2 regions of the Mesorhizobium sp. C264A genome follow, and region 2 is predicted to be linked to the other one. Evidence: riboswitches for the same ligand, from Rfam matches in the RefSeq annotation. Region 2 holds a riboswitch; the other holds the start of a gene.

The links. A riboswitch is a leader RNA that binds a small molecule or an ion and turns the genes downstream of it on or off. The one in region 2 is predicted to bind S-adenosylmethionine.
Region 1: another riboswitch for S-adenosylmethionine. It lies ahead of NKL04_RS21165 (O-succinylhomoserine sulfhydrylase); the one in region 2 lies ahead of metX (homoserine O-acetyltransferase MetX).

The regions. Positions count from the first base shown of each region.
Region 1 covers NZ_JAMYVY010000002.1:427,528-435,314, forward strand. The annotation lists gene araD1 (AraD1 family protein) at 1-347, shown strand, start outside; gene NKL04_RS21150 (hypothetical protein) at 375-824, shown strand; gene NKL04_RS21155 (ABC transporter substrate-binding protein) at 841-1,611, opposite strand; gene NKL04_RS21160 (2'-deoxycytidine 5'-triphosphate deaminase) at 1,713-2,807, opposite strand; SAM riboswitch at 2,948-3,025, shown strand; gene NKL04_RS21165 (O-succinylhomoserine sulfhydrylase) at 3,083-4,273, shown strand; partial or broken gene NKL04_RS21170 (ceramide glucosyltransferase) at 4,285-5,434, opposite strand; gene apaG (Co2+/Mg2+ efflux facilitator ApaG/CorD) at 5,657-6,049, shown strand; gene NKL04_RS21180 (Hsp33 family molecular chaperone) at 6,236-7,267, opposite strand; gene argF (ornithine carbamoyltransferase) at 7,376-7,787, opposite strand, start outside.
Region 2 covers NZ_JAMYVY010000002.1:2,000,453-2,008,239, reverse strand. The annotation lists gene NKL04_RS28895 (DUF2125 domain-containing protein) at 1-43, shown strand, start outside; gene NKL04_RS28890 (sugar kinase) at 167-1,090, shown strand; gene NKL04_RS28885 (prephenate/arogenate dehydrogenase family protein) at 1,098-2,033, opposite strand; gene hisC (histidinol-phosphate transaminase) at 2,038-3,147, opposite strand; SAM riboswitch at 3,274-3,351, shown strand; gene metX (homoserine O-acetyltransferase MetX) at 3,412-4,581, shown strand; gene metW (methionine biosynthesis protein MetW) at 4,578-5,192, shown strand; partial or broken gene NKL04_RS28865 (DUF1330 domain-containing protein) at 5,200-5,520, opposite strand; gene NKL04_RS28860 (glycosyltransferase family 2 protein) at 5,769-6,704, shown strand; gene NKL04_RS28855 (DUF1194 domain-containing protein) at 6,756-7,544, opposite strand; gene NKL04_RS28850 (ABC transporter ATP-binding protein/permease) at 7,609-7,787, opposite strand, start outside.

The DNA.
Region 1 (7,787 bases), 1.6 Mb from region 2:
CGTTCGGGCCGGAAATCCTGATCGGCGACCTGCCGGCCGACGTCAGGGGCTCATCGCGAATCTATCGCGACAGCAATTTGCTGTGGGAAAAGCCGTTCCTGTCGGGCGAAGCGAACATGTCGCACACAATCGCCAATCTCGAACATCATCACTTCAAATATTCGGCCTTCCGCCAGCCGGGCGACGTGCATGTGCACATGTTCGGCACGGCGACGCTGTCCTTTGCCGACGGCATCAAGACTCAGGCCGGCGACGTTTTCGAGATCGAGGCCGCGGATTTCGGCCTGCCGCTGCGCAACCCGCTGGAGATTGAGCAGCCGGTTAAGGTGGCGGTGAAGGCGCTTTGAGGCAGCATCACAATTCGGGAGCCGGAAATGAACGGAATGCGGCTTGTCATTGTGTTCACGGGCGTGGCCCTGTTCCTGACCCAACCGTCGGTGGCCTTTAGCGCCGGCCAGTGCAGCCCGAAGTCCTATCGTGAAGCCCGTTTGGCGATGACGAGCCGTCTTCTAGCAACCGGCTATTCGAAAGCCCAGGTGAGCTTTCTGATGCGCAACACGGATCACATGACATCAGCGCTTCGCGGCGACAGGCTGAACAACAATGGCAAGGTCTGCGGCATCGACTCCGCCAAGGCCCATGTCCTCGGTTGCCTCGACAAGCAGTTGTTCCCGTTGAAGCGCGGCTCAAACGCTTCGCTCGACGAGGTCAAACTGACCGAAGGCTTTTGGGGCAGGAAACGTTTGGCCGCACGCGAACTGCTGTTTATCGGCCATTTTCATGCCTGCCTTGGCGCCGCGAAATCGTATCTCTTTCGCGGCTGACGCCGGCGGACGGGACTCAATAGATATCGAAATCGAAATACTTGGCCTGGATCTTCTTGTAAGTGCCGTCGGCGACGATGGCGTCTATCGCCGCGTTGAGCTTGTCGCGAAGTGCCGTGTCCTCCAGGCGGACAGCGATGCCGGCTTGCGTCTCGGTGCCCTTGACGTCACCGACAAGCTTGCAGCAGCCGTCGCTCGCCTTCTTCAGCCAGTCCATCAGCACGAATTTGTCGGAGATGACGGCGTCGAGACGGCCGTTCTGCAAGTCGGTGATCGCCTCTTCCTGGGTGGGGTAGAGTTTCGCCTCGGCGCCGGCCTTGCCATAGGCGTCCTGCGCATAGTCGGCCTGGGTGGTCGAGGCCTGCGCGCCCACCGTCTTGCCGGCAAGGGCTGCCGGTTCGGTGGAAGTGAGGTCGCTGTCCTTCGGCGCCACCAGCGCCAGCGGCGTCGTGTAGTATTTGTTGGTGAAGGCGACCTGTTTCTTGCGCTCCTCGGTGATGCTCATCGAGGCGATGATGGCGTCGAACTTTTTCGCCTGCAGCGCCGGGATGATGCCGTCCCAGTCCTGGGTGACGATCTCGCACTCGACCTTCATCTGCGCACACAGCGCATTGGCAATGTCGATGTCGAAGCCCTCGATCTTGCCGTCCGCGGTGATGGTGTTGAAGGGCGGATAAGCGCCCTCGGTGCCGATCTTCAATTTCTCCTGCGCCTCAGCCAGCGAGCCGGCCGATATCACCAGCATGGCAGCGCTCGCTGCCGATATGATCCATCTTGAAATCTGCATCTTGGTTCCCCTTGCGCGCCGTTCTCTTGCCGGCCACCGAAAGGCAGCCAAGCATGGTGAGGCAGCGCAGGCAAGTATTTTGCCTGACGGTGATCGAAGGTTCAGCCGGCGGGGCGGAAATGCTTGGAGAGCTTGAGGCCTTGCGCCTGGTAATTCGAGCCGAGATCGGTGCCGTAAAGCGCCTGCGGCCGCTTCAGCATGTGTTCGTAGACCAGCCGGCCGACAATCTGGCCGTGGTCGAGGATGAACGGCACTTCGTGGCTGCGCACTTCGAGCACCGCCCGGCTGCCGGTGCCGCCTGAGGCCGAATGGCCGAAGCCCGGATCGAAGAAGCCGGCATAGTGAACACGGAATTCGCCAACCAGCGGATCGAAGGGCGTCATCTCGGCGGCGTAGAGCGGCGGCACGTGCACGGCTTCGCGGCTGACCAGGATGTAGAACTCGTCCGGGTCGAGCACCAGTTCGCCGGCGCCGCTCTTATAGAGCGGCTCCCAGAAATCGACGGCATCCTGGGCGGCGCGCTTGTCGACATCGACCAAGCCGGTGTGATGCTTGCCGCGATAGCCGACCAGGCCGTTCTGGTCGCCGTCAAGATCGATCGACAGCGCAATGCCGCCGCCGGAAATGTTGGGCGGCTCGGTCGCCACCAGCATCTCGGCGCGGTGCAATTCGTTCAGTTCTGCCTCCGACAACAGCGCGTTGCCAGTGCGAAAGCGGATCTGCGACAGCCTCGATCCGGCGCGTACGACGATCGGGAAGGTGCGTGGACTGACTTCGAGATAAAGCGGCCCGTGATAGCCGGGGGCGATCTTGTCGAACTCATGGCCGCGATCGGTCATCACCCGGGTGAAGATGTCGAGCCGGCCGGTCGAGCTCTTCGGGTTGGCCGAGGCCGACACGTTTGCGGGCAGCGCCAGGCTTTCGAGCAGCGGCACGATGTAGACGCAGCCGGTTTCCAGCACCGCGCCCTCGGCGAGACTGAATTCGTGCAATTTCAGCCGGTGAAGCTTGTCGGCCACCAGATGATCGGGACCCGGCAGGAAGGAGGCGCGCACGCGAAAAGCCTTGTCGCCGAGCCTGAGATCGAGGCTCGCCGGCTGCACCTGGTCGACATCGAGCGCGCGCGGCGACTTCAGCGCGCCGGACTGAAACAGCGCGGAAATGTCCTGATCGGGAAGAATGCCTGTCTGCCGCAAAAGGCTGGCTCCGCTCCAAGGTCGGTCTCTTTGTGGCAGGTTCTTGCCGCAAAACCGCTGGATATTGTTGCGGAACCTGCCTAGTACAAACCTCTTAATGAAGCCGGCAATTGACGCAAGCGCAGGTGAGGTCTAAAGGGTCGTTATCCCGTGGTGATTTGGCCGGTCGGCTTGCAGCCACGTTAAACAAGTCGCTAAAGGACCGTCGGGCCGCAAGGCCATATGGACCGGTTGCGACTTTCGCGGCCGGTTTTTTTGTGTCTGGAACAAAAGCGATGAGCACCAAGAAGCGTAACTGGAAACCTCAGACCGCACTCGTGCACGGGGGAACGCTGCGTTCCCAGTTCGGCGAGACGTCCGAAGCGATGTACCTCACCCAAGGCTATGTCTACGAGACGGCGCAGGCTGCCGAGGCCCGTTTCAAGGGCGAGGAGCCGGGCTTCATCTATTCGCGCTATGCCAACCCTACCGTCGACATGTTCGAAAAGCGCATGTGCGCGCTGGAGGGTGCCGAAGATGCGCGCGCCACGGCGTCCGGCATGGCTGCGGTGACGGCAGCGCTCCTGTGCAGCGCCAAGGCCGGCGACCATATCGTTGCGGCGCGCGCGCTGTTCGGCTCCTGCCGCTGGGTGGTGGAGACGCTGGCGCCGAAATACGGCATCGAGGCAACGCTGGTCGACGGCACCGACATCGCCAACTGGGAAAAGGCGGTGCGGCCGAACACGAAACTGTTCTTCCTGGAAAGCCCGACCAATCCGACGCTGGAAGTGGTCGACATCGCAGCGGTGGCGGCGCTCGCCACCTCGATCGGCGCCAGGCTGATCGTCGACAATGTCTTTGCCACGCCCTTGCAGCAGAAGCCCTTGCAGCTCGGCGCCCATATCGTCGTCTACTCCGCGACCAAGCACATTGACGGCCAGGGACGCTGTCTCGGCGGCATCATCCTGTCGGACAAGAAATGGATCGACGAGAATTTGCACGACTATTTCCGCCACACCGGCCCGAGCCTGTCGCCGTTCAACGCCTGGACGCTGCTCAAGGGCCTGGAGACGCTGCCGGTTCGGGTGCGCCAGCAGACGGAAAGCGCGGCCAAGATCGCGGATTTCCTGGCAGGACGGCCGGAAATCGCCCGCGTGATCTATCCCGGCCGCGCCGACCACCCGCAGGCCGACATCGTCAAGAAGCAGATGACGGGCGGATCGACGCTGATCTGCCTCGACGTGAAGGGCGGCAAGCAGGCGGCCTTCGCCTTGCAGAACGCGCTCGACATCGTGCTGATCTCCAACAATCTCGGCGACGCCAAGAGCCTGATCACCCATCCGGCGACCACCACGCACAAGAACCTCAGCGACGAAGCTCGCGCCGAGCTTGGCATCGGGCCGGGAACGCTCAGGCTGTCGGTCGGTCTTGAGGATACGGACGATCTGCTGGAGGACGTTGCGCAGGCGCTGAAGGCAGCCGGGTAGGCCGCGAGGCGTCACGCTCCCGACGAAGCCTCTTCCAGCTCGGCCGTCTTGGTGCCGATGATCATGGTGTTGCCGCCAATCGACGGCGCCGCTCAGCCAGCCGCGCGCCCAGATGGCGGGAAGCATCATGTCGCGGACCATCATCGCCGGGACCATGCGCAGCGACAGATGCCAGCCCTTGGCCGCGGCCAGCGCGCATTCGGGAATGTAGGCCGCCGCCAGCACGGCCAACACCGTGGCCGGCAGGCTGATGCCGGCACTTGCTGCCGCCACCAGCGCCAACGCCAACGGCACGGCGACGCCGGTCAGGATCTCGGGTGCGAAAAACAGCGGGAAAGTGACGCGGCGCAACCGCGCCCAGCGCGCCTGACGCGACCAGATGTCGGCAAGTCGGCGCTGCCCCAGTGGTTGCTCGAAAGGCGAGGCAACGAGATTGACGCGCAGGCCCAGTCCGTTGACCAGCTTGGTTGCAGCAGCATCCTCGGCGATCTCGGCGGCCAGCGCGCGGATACCGCCATTGGTATCGAGCATCGGCTTGTTCCACAGCATGCTCTTGCCCTGGGCAAAGCCGAGGCCAAGCGCCTCGCCGGCATATTGCCAGCGCGCCTGCAGCGTGTTGAGGAACGCGCATTCGACCTCGGCCCAGAAGCCTTCCGGCCGCGAGCCGATCGGCGTCGAGCAGATAAGCCCGGTATTGGTCCGCCAGGCCGCCATCAGGTGCTGGACGTAATCCCTAGGCATCAGCACGTTGGAATCCGCCAGAATAACCCAATGATTGCGCGCCGCTTCCCAGCCCTTGACGCAGTTGTTGAGCTTCGGGTTGCTGCTGACGCGGTCGTCGCCGATCAGCAGCCGGGCCGGCACGTTGGGAAACAGGACGATCGCCCTGTTTATCAGTTTGACGACGGGATCGTCGGCGTGAGCGACGCAGAAGATCAGTTCGTAGCGCGGCCAGTCGAGCGAGAAGGCTCGCTGCAGCGTCTCTTGTGTGAACGGCTCCACGCCGCGCGACGGCACGACGATCGAGACCGGTGGCTGCTCGTTGGACGGCGGGGGGATGAGACGGCGCGCTTGCAGTTTCGACGAAGCAAGCAGGATGCTGGCGAGATTGGAAAGAAGCAAAGCGGAGGAGGCGAAGGCGGCTGTGAGAGCTGGTTCCATCGAGATCTGGTCACTCCGGAAAGGCCGCTCGCGGCTGCTTTGTCAGTCGACAGATGGGCCTTGAGTCGCCGGCAAGGTTTGCGCACACCAACATTGTCATGTGTCACTTAAATGACATTGTTTGTCGGCACCTCCGCTTTGAGGCTGGCAGGACATGCCGTTGTGCGCGTATCAAACCGCATAGCGCGACAAATGTTCCTTGCCGCGCAACCGGAGCAGCCCATGTATCGCGCCGTCACGCGCAACATCGAAGTGCAGGTCAGACCGTTCTACCTGGAGGACCGCTCGGACCCGGCGGAGAACCGTTATGTCTGGGGCTACCAGGTGACGATCGACAACCAGTCGGACGATTTCGTGCAGCTTATGTCGCGTTACTGGCACATCACCGACGGCAGCGGCCGGATCGAGGAAGTGCGCGGCGCCGGCGTGGTCGGCGACCAGCCTGAGCTCAATCCCGGCGACAGCTATCAATACACGTCAGGCTGCCCGCTCTCGACGCCCTCCGGCTTCATGGTCGGCCACTACACCATGCGCAACAAAAAGGGCGAGACGTTCGACGTCGCTATTCCCGCGTTTTCGCTGGATCTGCCGGGGACGCGGCGGACGGTGAATTAGGGGTTTTCTCCCCATCTCTATACGGGGAGGAATGCCCGGCAGTGCAACGAGGGGCGCCGCCGGACTCATGAGGTTATCTTCCACGCACATGACGTAGGCTATGCGCGGCCATTCACCAAAGTTCGCGCTGCCCCTCATCCGCCCTTCGGGCACCTTCTCCCCGTGAACGGGGAGAAGGAAGAGATGCTACTGAGTTGCAAACTCCGCCGGGTCGAAGTCGTACTGCTTCGAGCAGAACTCGCAGGCGACGTGGATGCCGCCATCTTCGGTGCTGTCCTTGATCTCCTGCGCGGAAAACCCCTCGAGGATGCCGCGTATCTTGTCCCTTGAGCAGGAACATTGGTCGGCGACCGGCACGCCGCCGAAGACGCGCACGCCATGTTCGTGGAACAGCCTGTAGAGCAGCCGCTCGGCGCCGATGGTCGGGTCGATCAGCTCGGTCGGCTCGATGGTGCCGAGCAGCGCCACCAGCTCGCGCCACGAATTGTCGGCCGGCTCCTGCGTCACGTCACGCGGATCGCCGTCGCCGCCCGAAATGTCGGGCACGCGCATGCGCTCGGGTGACTGCGGCAGGAACTGCGCCAGGATACCGCCGGCGCGCCACTGCTCGCGCGCACCGCCGGGGCCGGGCGTCAGCAGCTTGGCCACCGACAGCCGGAGGTCGGTCGGGATCTGCTCCGACTGGCGGAAATAGGTGCGCGCGGCGTCTTCCAGCGTCTCGCCGTCGAGCTGGACGATGCCCTGATAGCGCTGCGTGTGCGCGCCTTGGTCGATGGTCAGCGCCAAAACGCCGCTGCCCAGCAGCGTCTGCTGCGAGGTCTGGCCTGCGGCCACCAGGGCCTCCAGCCGGTCGGCATCGAAGCGCGCATAGGCGCGCAATGCCGAGGGCGTGGAGAAATCCGCGACCAGCATGTCGACAGGCCCGTCGGTGCGGGTCTGCAGGATGAACTTGCCTTCAAATTTGAGCGAAGTGCCGAGCAGCACCGTCAGCACACAGGCTTCCGCCAGCAGGCGGGCGACCGGCTCGGGATAGTCATGACGGTTGAGGATGGCGTCGAGCATCGGCCCGAGCTGCACGGTGCGGCCGCGCACGTCGAGCGGGCCTACCTCGAAGGGCACGACATGATCGTCGCCGGCATAGCCGAACTCGCCGAGTTTGGGGTGATGTTCAGTCACTTGATGCGTTTCCAACATGACAAAGCTCCAGGGCGCGGCCATGCGGCCCGGAGGGGTGCATGCGTCCAAACGCGCTTGATTTGCGTGATGGGGCGCAAATAGGCATCGCGCCGCCCCGGATCAAGCGCTTGGAGAGCAAGCGCCTGGAGATCAAGCGCCCAGACACCAGGCCAAAACCGCCTTCTGGGCGTGGAGCCGGTTCTCGGCTTCGTCGAAGACCACCGAATGCGGACCGTCGATGACCTCGTCGGTGACTTCCTCGCCGCGATGCGCCGGCAGGCAGTGCATGAACAGGGCGTCGGGCTTGGCCCTCGCCATCAGCGCCGCATTGACCTGATAGGGCGAGAAGACATTGTGGCCGCGGGCGCGGTGTTCCTGGCCCATCGACACCCAGCAGTCGGTGACGATGCAGTCGGCTTGGTCGACGGCTTCCTCGGGCGAGCGGGTGAAGTGCAGCTTGCCGCCATTGGACTTCGACCAGTCGATGTGCTTCTGCGCCGGCTCGCTGCCTTCCGGCACGGCGACATTGAGGTTGAAGCGGAACCGCGCCGAGGCCTCGAGC
Region 2 (7,787 bases):
GCTCGGCTTCATTCCGCTGGGCAAGATCAAGCCGCTCGATTAGAGCAATTCCAGGAAAGTGTGAGCGGTTTTCCGTCCGGAATTGCGTTAAAACAAAGAGATAGAGCATGATCGCAAAGAGCGGGAATGGCTTTTGGGGAGAGATCATGCTCGAGCAAGCCGACGCATGAACCGACCGGTGAAACTGCTGAGCGTTGGCGCGCTGACGCTGGATACCATCCTGCGCGTCGAAACCCTGCCCACGCATCAGGGCAAGTTCATCGCCTCGGACGGGATCCAGATCGCCTCGGGCATGGCGACAAGTGCTGCCTGCGCCGCCCGCCGTCTCGGCGCCGAGGTGTTCCTGTGGGCAAGTGCAGGTGGCGATGCCGTCGGCGACCAATTGCTGGCCGGCATCGAGGCCGAGGGCGTCGATTGCGGCTTTGTCCGCCGCGTCGAAGGCGCCCGCTCGGCGCTGGCCGCGATCCTGGTCGACGCTCATGGCGAGCGCATCATCGTGCCCTTCTACGACCCAAAGGCGCAGGCCGACCCCGAGGCGGTGCCTGTCGCCGATCTTTCCGGCTTCGATGTCGTGCTGGTCGATGTGCGCTGGCCGGGCGCCGCCGCTCTTGCCTTGACCGCCGCGCGCAGCGCCGGCCGTCCCGCCATCCTCGACGCCGACACGGCGCCGGTTGAGGTGCTGGAGCGCCTGCTGCCGCTGGCATCGCACATCGTCGCTTCGGAGACGGCGGCACGCATCGTCTGCGGCCATGCGCTGGACCCCGAAACCGCCTGCGCCGACCTCGCCAGCCGCACAGACGCCTTTGTCGCGGTTACCGGCGGAGCCGCGGGAAGCTGGTGGCATGACCGGTCCGCCGGATGGGTGCGCCACATCGCGGCGCCGAAGGTCAAGGCGGTCGACACGCTGGCCGCCGGCGACGTTTTCCACGGCGCCTTTGCCGTTGGACTTGCTGAGGCCATGCCGGTCGAGCACGCGTTGCGCTTTGCCAGCGCGGCGGCCGCGCTCAAATGCCAGCGCTTCGGCGGCCGGCTGGGCGCGCCGGACCGCGCCGAGACAATGGCCATGGTCGCGGCGACCTGGCGCGTCTGAAACAGGTTTAACTTTTCACCGGGTGCTCGATCGCCTGGCGGCCGAAGTCCGGCACGTCGATGTCCTGGCCGGCTTCGATGATCGAGCGTCGCACGGCGCGGGTCCGGGTGAACAGGTCGAACAGCTTGTCGCCGTCGCCCCAGCGGATCGCCCGCTGCAGCGAGGCGAGGTCCTCCGAAAAGCGCGCCAGCATTTCCAGGATGGCATCCTTGTTGTGCAGGCACACGTCGCGCCACATGGTCGGGTCGGAGGCGGCCAGACGGGTGAAGTCGCGGAAACCGGAAGCCGAATATTTGATCACTTCCGACTTGGTCACCGATTCCAGATCGTCGGCGGTGCCGACGATGTTGTAGGCAATGATGTGCGGAAGATGCGAAACGATGGCCAGCGTCATGTCATGATGCTGCGGGTCCATCGTGTCGATGTTGGAGCCGCAGCGCCGCCAGAATTCCGACAGCTTTTCCAGCGCGGCCGGATCGGTTCCCGGCAGCGGCGTGAAGATGCACCAGCGGTTTTCGAACAGCTCGGCGAAACCCGCATCCGGGCCCGATTTCTCCGTACCCGCCAGCGGGTGTCCCGGAATGAAGTGCACGCCGTCCGGCACATAGGGCTGCATTTGCGCAATGACGGAGGCCTTGGTCGAACCGACATCGGTGAGGATGGCGCCTTTTTTCAGCGCCGCTGCGATCTCTTGCGCCACCTCGCCCGACGATCCCACAGGCACCGAGACGATGATCAGGTCGGCGTCGCGGACCGCTTCCCTGGCGCCGGTGGTGTAGCTCTCGCCAAGACCGAGCTCCTTCGCCCGCGCCAGCGTGGCCGGGCTGCGCGTCGCGATGGCGACATGGCGGGCCAGGCCCTCGCGGCGGATGATTCGGGCCAGCGACGAGCCGATCAGGCCGATGCCGACCAGCGCGATCTTTTCAAACATCGGTAATGTCATTGTTTCAGCTTTTCAGGAATGTCGTGAGGGCATCGATGACGCCGCGATTTGCTTCTTCGGTGCCGACGCTCATGCGCAGCGCATTGGGAAAGCCATAGCCGGTAACGCGCCGCAATATATAGCCGCGCTGGGTGAGGTAATCGTCCGCCGCCTCAGCCGAATGCCTCTTGTCGTCGGGAAAGTGGATGAGGACGAAATTGCCGACGCTGGGCGTCACGCGCAGCCCAAGCTTCGTCAGTTCTTCATTCAGCCAGGTAAGCCAGGTCTCGTTGTGCAACGAACTGCGCTCGACATGGGCGCGGTCGCGGATGGCGGCAATGCCGGCCTCGATCGCTGTTGCGTTAACGTTGAAAGGGCCGCGGATGCGGTTGATGGCATCGACGATGTGCAGTGGGCCATACATCCAGCCGATGCGCGCGCCGCCAAGGCCAAGCTTGGAGAAGGTGCGGGTCATGACCACATTCTGTGCGCTGCCCGCCAGCTCGATGCCGGCCTCATAGTCATTGCGCCTGACATATTCGGCATAGGCCGCGTCGAGCACCAGAAGCACGTTGCCCGGGAGAGCGGAATGCAGGCGGCGGACCTCCTGGAACGGCAGATAGGTTCCGGTCGGATTGTTGGGATTGGCGAGGAAGATGATTTTGGTCCGCGGCGTCACCGCGGCCAGGATCGCGTCGACGTCGGCGCGTTCCTCGGTTTCCTTGATCGTCACCGGTGTCCCGCCGGCCGACTGGATGTAGATCTTGTAGATCATGAAGGCGTGTTCGGTGATGATGGCCTCATCGCCGGCCGCCAGATAGGTCTGCGCCAGCAGGCCCAAAATCTCGTCGGAACCGTTGGAGCAGATGATGTTTGCCGGGTTGAGGCCATGCACCTCGGCGATCGCCTCGCGCAGCCGGCGGGCGGTGCCGTCGGGATAGACATCGAGCTTGCTGGCCACTTCGCGCGCGGCCTCGATCGCCTTCGGCGACGGGCCGAGCGGGTTCTCGTTCGACGACAATTTATGGACCTTGGCGACGCCGGCCGGTGCCGTGCTCTTGCCCGGCACATAGGCGTCGATGTCCATAATGCCCGCGCGGGGCGTCGGCCGTGCCTTGTCCGCTGTCTTGTCCATGCCGCAAATCCATCGAGAATGCCTCCGTCCGGAGGCCGCAGCGGAAATACAAGCCGTAGCCGCGAATGTCGAGAGGCGGGCAATAGCTGGCCGTTGACGCCGGGCCGCACGAGTTCTAGAAGAACGCAACAGTTCCGTGGTGATTTGGCCGGTCGGCTTGCAGCCACGTTAAACAACTCGCTAAAGGGCCGTTTGCGTGACGTAACCGGCTTTGCGATCGCATTGCCGGTTTTTTATTGCCTGACGGCGGGCAAGGAGAGTCACATGGCCGCGCTCCGCGCTACAAAAACCAACAACGAGGCCGACAACCCGTCGAGCCCTGTGTTGCGTTTTGGCCCTGACAAGCCGCTGAAGCTCGACGCCGGCACGCTTTTGTCGCCGTTCCAGATCGCCTACCAGACATATGGCGCCCTCAACGATGCCCGCACCAACGCCATCCTGGTCTGCCACGCGCTGACCGGCGACCAGCATGTCGCCAGCACCAATCCGGTGACCGGCAAGCCCGGCTGGTGGGAAGTGCTGATCGGTCCCGGCAAGATCATCGACACCAACCGCTTCTTCGTCATTTGCTCCAACGTCATCGGCGGCTGCCTCGGCTCCACCGGTCCGGCCTCGACCAATCCCGCCACCGGCAAGCCCTACGGCCTCGACCTGCCAATCATCACCATCCGCGACATGGTGCGGGCGCAACTGATGCTGGTCGACCATTTCGGCATCGAAAAGCTGTTTTGCGTGCTCGGCGGCTCGATGGGCGGCATGCAGGTGCTGGAATGGGCGTCATGCTATTCCGAGCGCGTCTTCTCGGCCCTGCCGATCGCCACAGGCGCACGCCATTCCTCGCAGAACATCGCCTTCCACGAGGTCGGCCGCCAGGCTGTCATGGCTGATCCGGACTGGCATGGCGGCAAATATTTCGAGCACGGCAAGCGCCCGGAAAAGGGGCTCGCCGTGGCGCGCATGGCCGCCCACATCACCTATCTGTCGGAAGCCGCCCTGCATCGGAAATTCGGCCGCAATCTGCAGGACCGCGAAGCGCTGACCTTCGGTTTCGACGCAGATTTCCAGATCGAAAGCTATCTGCGCCACCAGGGCATGACATTCGTCGACCGCTTCGACGCCAACTCCTACCTCTACATGACCCGTTCGATGGATTATTTCGACCTCGCCGCCGACCATGGCGGCCGGTTGGCAGATGCCTTTGCCGGGACCAAGACCCGCTTCTGCCTGGTGTCCTTCACCTCGGACTGGCTGTTCCCGACCGAGGAGAGCCGCTCGATCGTGCATGCGCTCAACGCCGCCGGCGCCTCCGTCTCCTTCGTCGAGATCGACACCGACCGCGGCCATGATGCCTTCCTGCTCGATGAACCCGAACTGTTTGCCGCCATCAAGGGCTTCATCGGCTCGGCGGCCCGCGCAAGGGGGCTCGCCTCATGAGCGTCAATGGCAGCCAGCGCGTCGACCTCGAAGTGGTGGCCAACCTGATACCGCCGCAGTCGCGGGTGCTCGATGTCGGCTCCGGCGACGGCCTGCTGCTCGAACTCCTGCAGGAGACCAAGCAGGTCGACGGCCGCGGGCTGGAGCTGTCACAGCGCGGCGTCAATGAATGCGTGGCGCGCGGTCTCTCGGTCATCCAGGGCGATGCCGATACCGACCTCGAATTCTATCCGGACAAGGGTTTTGACTTCGTCGTCCTGTCTCAGACGCTGCAGGCGACCCGCAACCCGAAGCTGGTGCTCGACGAGCTGCTGCGAATCGGCAACCGCGCCATCGTCTCCTTCCCCAATTTCGGCCACTGGCGGGTGCGGCTGTCGCTGTTCGTCAAGGGCCGGATGCCGGTGACCGCGGACCTGCCCTATTCCTGGTACGACACGCCCAACATCCATTTCTGCACCATCCGCGACTTCGTCAATCTGGTCGAGGAACTCGGCGCTTCGGTCGAGAAAGCCACCGCGCTCGACGGCAACGGCCAGAAGATCGGCCTGTCGATGCCATGGTGGTTCTGGAATTTCTTCGGCCAGCAAGCGGTGTTCTTGCTGAAGCGGTAGTTTGCCCCTATTCCAGCACGTCCGTCGCCTTGTGCGGGTGCTGAACGCCATCGGCGATGATCACATCGGCGTGGGAGTTGTCGGTGCGCAAGGCCAGAATCTCCCGATAGGCTGATGAATCGTACCAGCCCTACGCATGCGCCCTGTCCGGAAACTCGATGACGATCAGATGCCCGGGCCATTCGTTTTCGACCACGTCCATGTCGCCGCCGTGGACAAGGAAGCGGCCGCCGAACGGCTCCAATGTGGCGTCGATCCTCTGCAGATACTCGACAATCTGCGGGCCCATTGTGACTTGACGCATATGGGCGACGGCGTAGGCGGCCATGGCTGAACTCCCTGTGAGATCGAAGCCCGACGACCGGCTTCGTTGGCGCAATCTGCAGACATGATGGCCATCGGTCGATTACGTCTGGGGTAATCGGCCGGCTTACCGGCGTCCTGGCTCAACAGTTTGTGATGACATTGCCGCTGGTTTTTTGTAGCGTCGAATCGAATGCCATCCCGGGGTAAGGCTTGGACGGCGACCATCAAAACCTCCGGCCTCCAGGCATTTCGGGGCACAATCGAAGCAACATGTCCAAGGCAACCGACCTCGCTCCGCTGATCTCGGTGATCACACCGACGCACAATCGCCGCAGCAAGGTGGTGCGCGCCGTGGAGAGCGTGCTGGCGCAGAATTTTCCCCGGTTCGAACACATTGTCGTCGATGACGGCTCGACCGACGGTACGGCAGCCGCACTTGCCGAAATCCGCGATCCACGGCTGATCTATGTTGGCTCGAAATGGCGCGGCGCCAATGCCGCCCGCAATGCCGGCATCGAGCGGGCGCAGGCGCCGGTGGTGACATTCCTCGATTCCGACGACGTCTATTTGCCGGATCGCCTGGCGCGGACGCTGGAGCAGTTCGACAACAATCCCTCGCTCGAAGTGCTGATCAGTTCCTTCGTGTCGCTGAAGGGCAATCGCCGCACCAACTGCGTCAACCGCGAGGCGCTGCTGAGCCGCGACTCGCTGGAGCGGGCCCTTGTCGCGCAGACCATCTTCATTGCCGGGTCGGCAATCACCGCCCGGCGCGAGTCGCTGCTGGCCATCGGCGGCTACGACAGTGACGTCACGCGCATGCAGGATCGCGAATTGTTGCTGCGCTTTGCCCGTCGCAGCGGCGCGCAGCTGTCCGAAGTGATCGACTGGAAAAAGTACAACTCGGAGAATTCGATCTCCGGTCGCCGGGACGGCTATGTCGAAGCCTATGCGAGCTTGATCGACAAGCACCCCTATATCGCCGACCGCTACCCCTACATTCCGCCTTACATGATCGCCCGGCAGCTCATCGCCGATGCACTCAAGGGCAGGGTTTCGCAGGCGTTCTCCGGCTATATGGCCAACCGGTCGTCGAAGGCGCTTGGCTATTCGCTGCCGCAGCTGTTGCGTGGCTATGTCGGCGGCCGGCGCTGGCGCCGCGATCTCTATGCCGAATTTCGCGACAAATACGGTGCACGGCCGGCCTGAAGTTTGCCGACAAGCCGCGCAGCGGCTTTCCCCTCCGAACTGCCTCAAACCTCATTTGTCGAGTTCCGGCAGATATGGGTCGGAATATAGCCGCCGGTCGCGTTCGCCCTGCAGGCAGTCCATGGGTGCGGCGGCATCGATCGGGACCACGGTCGCATCGGCGATGCCGCTCACCTCCAGGATCAACTTGCGGCGTATGGCGGTGGCGAATTCCGAGGCCGCATAGATCGGCAACACGAAGGAGCCGGGCCCACCGGTGACGCAGTCGTCATAATACTGGTCGAGATGGCTGAAGGTCGGCGACGGGCTGATCAGGATCGGCAGGCCGTTGATGACGATGCCCTTGGCCACCGCCGCATCGCGTGTCGTGGCGACGGGCAGCCCGGTGTTGTTGGGACCGTCGCCGGAAATGTCGATGACGCTGCGTGGCGCATCGAACCCCGTGCCCTCGAACAGCCCGGCGCCGAAGGCAAGCGCACCGGAAATCGAGGTGCCGCGAAAGCTGCGGAACGGCCGCGCTTCTATTCTGTCGGCTAAGGCGTTGGCGCTCTCTGCGCTGTCGATCACCTGCCAGGCGATGACGCCATCCTCGCGCACGACGCCCGCCCATTCGAAATAGGCAAGCGCGATGCGCCCGGTGGTTCCCGAGCGCACGGCCTTGATGAAATCGGGATGCCTGAGCGCCTCGACATAGCCAGCGCGCTGCAGCGCGAACTCCCTCTCGTCCATCGACTGTGAGATGTCGACGGCCAGCACCAGTTCGACATCCACGGCAACGGCCGGGGCAGCCACGGGCGTGGTGCAGGCAAGGCAGGCAAGCAGGCTGAGCGCATCGAGCATGGCCGCACCACGGATGTTTCGACCCGTGAATCTTCGCCGCGATCGCGGCGAAATAAAGCCCCTTCTACTTCTTTCGCCGCACGGCCGCTTTCGGCGGCGGGTCGATGGCGCCGGTCCTGACTCGGGCGGGTTTCAATGGCGCAGCACCCGTATCCTTCACGATGTTCAATGCGCGTGGAAAGAAATGACCATTGTGCAGTCCGCGCCCGATGTTGAGGATCGCGGTTTCCGGCAGGCGTTTCT